2 regions of the Paenibacillus sp. V4I9 genome follow, and region 2 is predicted to be linked to the other one. Evidence: a T-box and tRNA genes for the amino acid it is inferred to sense, from the RefSeq annotation. Region 2 holds a T-box; the other holds one or more tRNA genes.

Region 1 (3,282 bases), 4.4 Mb from region 2:
ACGGTCAGAATTCTACGTACATACAACGCTCCCCTACCCATGCACATACGTGCAAGCCATAGCTTCGGTGGCGTGTTTAGCCCCGTTACATTTTCGGCGCAGAGTCACTCGACCAGTGAGCTATTACGCACTCTTTCAATGGTGGCTGCTTCTAAGCCAACATCCTGGTTGTCTGTGCAACTCCACATCCTTTCCCACTTAACACACACTTGGGGACCTTAGCTGATGGTCTGGGCTGTTTCCCTTTTGACAATGGATCTTAGCACTCACTGTCTGACTCCCGGATTTAAGTTTGTGGCATTCAGAGTTTGACTGGACTTGGTAACCCTTGGCGGGCCCCGCACCCAATCAGTGCTTTACCTCCACAACTCAACATCCGAGGCTAGCCCTAAAGCTATTTCGGGGAGAACCAGCTATCTCCGAGTTCGATTGGAATTTCTCCGCTACCCCCACCTCATCCCCGCATTTTTCAACATGCGTGGGTTCGGGCCTCCAGTGAGTGTTACCTCACCTTCACCCTGGACAGGGGTAGATCACACGGTTTCGGGTCTACGTCCACGTACTAAAGCGCCCTATTCAGACTCGCTTTCGCTGCGGCTCCGCCTTTTCAGCTTAACCTCGCACGGGAACGTAACTCGCCGGTTCATTCTACAAAAGGCACGCCATCACCCATATAGAGGGCTCTGACTTTTTGTAAGCACACGGTTTCAGGTTCTTTTTCACTCCGCTTCCGCGGTGCTTTTCACCTTTCCCTCACGGTACTGCTTCACTATCGGTCACTAGGGAGTATTTAGCCTTGGCAGATGGTCCTGCCGGATTCCGACGGGGTTTCACGTGACCCGCCGTACTCAGGATACCTCTAGGGGTTTCGTTCGATTTTGGCTACAGGGCTTTTACCTTCTATGCCGGACCTTTCCAGATCGCTTCGCCTACCGAACTAACCCCACAACGAGGTCCTACAACCCCAAGGAGCAAGCTCCTTGGTTTGGGCTATTCCGCTTTCGCTCGCCGCTACTGACGGAATCACTTTTGTTTTCTTTTCCTCCAGGTACTTAGATGTTTCAGTTCCCTGGGTATGCCTCTACTATTGCTATGTATTCACAATAGAGTAACTGCGCATTACCACAGCTGGGTTCCCCCATTCGGACATCCCCGGATCAAAGCCTGCTTACGGCTCCCCGAGGCATTTCGTCGTTCGCCACGTCCTTCTTCGGCTCCTAGTGCCTAGGCATCCTCCGTGTGCTCTTTCTAGCTTAACCTAGAAAAAACTTTAAAGATTTTTGCATGATCCAAAAGAATCACACAACCTAAGTTCTTACTTTACGTTTTGTTGACAATTGACCTAAGCTTCGCAAAGGTAAATTGCAACTGTTTCGTTATCTAGTTTTCAAGGAACAACTTATATCTCTGTGATTCGCTTTTCTTTGCCCTATTTCAGCGGCGAAAGTTATCTTATCACATCTTATTACTTCATTTCAAGTCGAAATTTCTTGGAAATTTCTGTCTTAAAATGTGGTATTGGTGGAGCCAAGCGGGATCGAACCGCTGACCTCCTGCTTGCAAGGCAGGCGCTCTCCCAGCTGAGCTATGGCCCCATAATGGGATAAACTTATATGGTGGGCCCTAGTGGACTCGAACCACCGACCTCACCCTTATCAGGGGTGCGCTCTAACCAGCTGAGCTAAGGGCCCATAAATGATACATTTTCGGGAAACTTTCCAAAATAAAAACCCACCTACGAGCTTTCGAAGAAAGCTTTCTTCGAAAGCTTGACGTGGGCTCGCTTGGCAACGTTCTACTCTCCCAGAACCCTGCGGTTCAAGTACCATCGACGCTGGAGGGCTTAACGGTCGTGTTCGAGATGGGAACGCGTGGGTCCCCTCCGCCATCATCACCAAACGAGTGCAACATGGTGTTAACCATCCTGCAGAAAGAGGCTTGCTCTTTCAAAACTGAACACGAGTGAGTAAGCGATTTGTGTACTTACGTACACTTGACTGGTCTTATCAAGACCGAGTCTCCATAGAAAGGAGGTGATCCAGCCGCACCTTCCGATACGGCTACCTTGTTACGACTTCACCCCAATCATCTACCCCACCTTCGGCGGCTGGCTCCCTTGCGGGTTACCCCACCGACTTCGGGTGTTGTAAACTCTCGTGGTGTGACGGGCGGTGTGTACAAGACCCGGGAACGTATTCACCGCGGCATGCTGATCCGCGATTACTAGCAATTCCGACTTCATGCAGGCGAGTTGCAGCCTGCAATCCGAACTGAGATCGGCTTATAAGGATTGGCTCCACCTCGCGGCTTCGCTTCCCGTTGTACCGACCATTGTAGTACGTGTGTAGCCCAGGTCATAAGGGGCATGATGATTTGACGTCATCCCCACCTTCCTCCGGTTTGTCACCGGCAGTCATCTTAGAGTGCCCACCCGAAGTGCTGGCAACTAAGATCAAGGGTTGCGCTCGTTGCGGGACTTAACCCAACATCTCACGACACGAGCTGACGACAACCATGCACCACCTGTCTCCTCTGTCCCGAAGGCCTACGATATCTCTACCGTATTCAGAGGGATGTCAAGACCTGGTAAGGTTCTTCGCGTTGCTTCGAATTAAACCACATACTCCACTGCTTGTGCGGGTCCCCGTCAATTCCTTTGAGTTTCACTCTTGCGAGCGTACTCCCCAGGCGGCATACTTACTGTGTTAACTTCGGCACCGAGGAATCGAATCCCCGACACCTAGTATGCATCGTTTACGGCGTGGACTACCAGGGTATCTAATCCTGTTTGCTCCCCACGCTTTCGCGCCTCAGCGTCAGTTATAGGCCAGAAAGTCGCCTTCGCCACTGGTGTTCCTCCACATCTCTACGCATTTCACCGCTACACGTGGAATTCCACTTTCCTCTCCTACACTCAAGTCAACCAGTTTTGGATGCGAACCGGGGTTGAGCCCCGGGCTTAAACACCCAACTTCATTGACCGCCTGCGCGCGCTTTACGCCCAATAATTCCGGACAACGCTTGCCCCCTACGTATTACCGCGGCTGCTGGCACGTAGTTAGCCGGGGCTTTCTTCTCCTATACCGTCACACAAAGAGCAGTTACTCTCCTTGCTGTTCGTCTAGGGCAACAGAGCTTTACGATCCGAAAACCTTCATCACTCACGCGGCGTTGCTCCGTCAGACTTGCGTCCATTGCGGAAGATTCCCTACTGCTGCCTCCCGTAGGAGTCTGGGCCGTGTCTCAGTCCCAGTGTGGCCGTTCACCCTCTCAGGTCGGCTA
Region 2 (3,282 bases):
TATTTTCCAATTCTTCCTTGTATAAACTTGAATCAACTTCCGGCAGCTCTGCTAATTGCACACTGCTGAGTTCAACTCCAGGAATGTACTTCCATACTTCATCTGCTGTATGTGGAAGAATAGGTGAGATCAACTTCGTAATCGCAGTTAAGGTAGCATATAATACGGTTTGCGAAGCTTTCCGAGAAGAATCATGAGGCGCGTTTGCATATAAACGATCCTTGATAATATCTAAGTAGAAAGAGCTCATTTCAACCGCGCAGAAATGATGAATCGTTTGGTAAACGACATGGAATTCATACGCTTCATAAGCCTTCACTACCTTCTCAATCATGCGATTCAAGCGGATCAAGGCATAACGATCGAGCTCAGATAAACTTTCCGTTGCAACACGATCTGTTTCTGGGTTGAAATGACTCATGTTACCCAGCAAGAAGCGCATCGTGTTGCGAATTTTACGGTATACTTCCGTTGTTTGGTTCAAGATATTATCCGAGATCCGGTGATCCGATTGATAGTCGACTGAGGATACCCACAGACGCAAGATATCGGCGCCTAGCTTACCACACACAACATTCGGATCAATCGTGTTACCGATCGACTTGGACATTTTCCGTCCTTCTCCATCCAGCGTAAAGCCATGGCTGAGAACGCCTTTATATGGCGATTTCTCTCTTGTGGCAACACCTGTAATGAGGGAGGAGTTAAACCATCCACGGTACTGGTCAGACCCCTCTAAATACAGATCCGCAGGCCACTGCAGCTCAGGACGGGATTCTAAAACAGCCACATGGCTAGAACCAGAATCAAACCATACGTCCATGATATCCGTTTCCTTACGGAACTCACCATGACCACATTTGGAGCAGCTAGTTCTCTGAGGAAGGAGATCTTTTTCATCCTTGATAAACCAAGCATTTGAGCCTTCTTGCTCAAATAACTGTGCCACATGTTCAATGGTTTGCTCATTGACTAGCGGTTCGTTACAGCTGCGGCAGTAGAAGATTGGAATAGGAACCCCCCATGCACGCTGCCTCGAAATACACCAGTCTCCGCGATCTGCAATCATGTTATGCAGGCGGATTTCGCCCCACTCTGGCGTCCACTTGACTTGTTTGATTTCATCCAGCATCTCTTGTCTGAATTTATCGATAGACGCGAACCACTGCTCTGTTGCTCTATAAATAACAGGCTTCTTCGTGCGCCAATCATGGGCATATTGATGCTGAATTTCGCCAGCTTTAAGTAATAGACCTGATTCTTGCAGCTTCTCGATAATCAGCTTGCCGCCTTTTTCGTAGAACATGCCTTCAAACCCTGGTGCTTCAGCTGTGAAATGCCCTTGATCATCTACAGGACATAGCACTCCGATGTTATAACGTTGTCCAATTGCGAAGTCGTCTTCCCCATGTCCAGGAGCCGTGTGTACACAGCCTGTACCCGCTTCTAGTGTCACATGTTCGCCAACCATCACAAGCGATTCACGGTCATAGAACGGATGCTGGCACGTAACGAACTCGAGCTCGCTGCCTTTTACCGTCGATAACACTTCGTAATCGGTCCAGCCAATTTCCTTAGCTGCAGCTGCAAGTAAACCTTGTGCGAGTACATATTTCTTCCCACCGGCTTGAACAACAGCATAGTCGAACTCAGGATGAAGTGAAATGCCCAGGTTGGCTGGCAGTGTCCATGCCGTTGTCGTCCAGATCACAATAGCGGCATCCTGCGGCAGCTTGCCTTTGCCGTCTTTAACAGGGAACGCCACATAAATGGAAGTGGAGGTTTTTTCTTTGTACTCAATTTCAGCTTCTGCAAGTGCACTTTCGGAAGATGGGGACCAATAAACAGGCTTCAAACCTTTGTATACAAAGCCTTTTTGTACCATCTTGCCGAAAACCCGAATTTGCTGAGCTTCATAATTCGGCTGCAGTGTGATATATGGATTCTTCCAGTCACCGCGAATACCCAGACGTTGGAATTGGCTCTTCTGTTTCTCAACAGACTGAAGGGCGTACTCTTTGCAATATTCACGGAACTCAGGGACGGTCATTTTTTTACGATCGACTTTCCCACTGTTCGTAATCACCTGCTCAATTGGCAATCCGTGTGTATCCCAGCCTGGAACATATGGCGCATCGAAGCCTTGTAATGTTTTGAATCGCACGATGATATCTTTCAATACCTTGTTTAACGCATGTCCGATATGAATATCACCGTTCGCGTACGGAGGTCCATCATGCAGAATGAATTTTGTTCTGCCTTTGCGACTCTCCTGCACTTTGGCATAAATGTCTTCAGCTTCCCAGTGTTCTTGAATTTTCGGTTCCGCCTGCGGCAAATTGCCTCTCATCGGAAACTCCGTTTGTAGTAAATTTAATGTTTTGCCATAATCCATGCCAACCACTCCATTCCTGCCTTAAACTTTATGTTGTTAGAAAAACAAAAAAAGCCTCTCATCCCCAAAAGGGACGAGAAACTTTAACTCGCGGTACCACCCTCGTTAAAAAGCAAATGAACATACACCTTACGGCGTATCGAACTTAAGCTTAATCATTCGATCATGTGTAACGGCATGACCCGTTTCTCTCTACTCGCTTCAAGAGACGCTCCTGGGGGATATTCGGTACGCTGCAGAGATTAGGCTCACACCAATACCCTAATTCGCTGACACTGCTAAATTCGACCTACTCGTTCCAGTCATAGCTTTACTGAGATACATTTAACAGGAGTATAACCAATTCGTTAGGCATAGTCAATAAGACAGCAACCTAATCATCGATTCCTACTCTTCTTTATTTTCAAACTGCATACTTTGCCAGCCTTCCGTGTTGAGCAGCTCTAATTGTGCTTCAAGCAGCGTACGGAAGCGTGTGCGATAAATGGAGGCTTGTTTCTTCAACTCTTCAATCTCCAAAGCAACCTTGCGTGAACGCGTCAAGGATTCGTTAATAATCCGATCTGCATTCTTCTCAGCTTCCTTCAAGATCAGCTGTGCTTCTTTCTTAGCATTGCTTCTCACTTCATCCGCAGCTTCTTGAGCAACGATAATCGTTTTACTAAGTGATTCCTCAATATTCGTGAAATGATCCAAACGTTCCTGCAGAGTCACCGTTTGATTGTGTAAGTCTTTATTCTCACGAATCAATGCCTCGTAATCCTTAATGACTTGATCCAGGAATTCATTCACTTGATCTTCATCATAACCGCGGAACGAGCGGGAAAACTCCTTATTATGTATATCTAGCGGTGTTAATGGCATCAGTGCCCCTCCTTAGCGTTTTG

What was found. The T-box of region 2 lies ahead of ileS (isoleucine--tRNA ligase). A T-box ahead of a tRNA ligase gene usually reads a tRNA of that ligase, here a tRNA-Ile.
Region 1: it has a tRNA-Ile gene. The T-box ahead of ileS (isoleucine--tRNA ligase) is inferred to sense a tRNA for this amino acid. The anticodon was not compared.

The regions. Positions count from the first base shown of each region.
Region 1 is NZ_JAUSZE010000001.1:7,053,660-7,056,941, forward strand. Features, by position in the region: rRNA gene QFZ81_RS32510 (23S ribosomal RNA) at 1-1,259, opposite strand, end outside; tRNA gene QFZ81_RS32515 (tRNA-Ala) at 1,520-1,595, opposite strand; tRNA gene QFZ81_RS32520 (tRNA-Ile) at 1,615-1,691, opposite strand; rRNA gene rrf (5S ribosomal RNA) at 1,783-1,899, opposite strand; rRNA gene QFZ81_RS32530 (16S ribosomal RNA) at 2,027-3,282, opposite strand, start outside.
Region 2 is NZ_JAUSZE010000001.1:2,627,633-2,630,914, reverse strand. Features, by position in the region: gene ileS (isoleucine--tRNA ligase) at 1-2,395, opposite strand, end outside; T-box leader at 2,462-2,710, opposite strand; gene QFZ81_RS11965 (DivIVA domain-containing protein) at 2,783-3,259, opposite strand.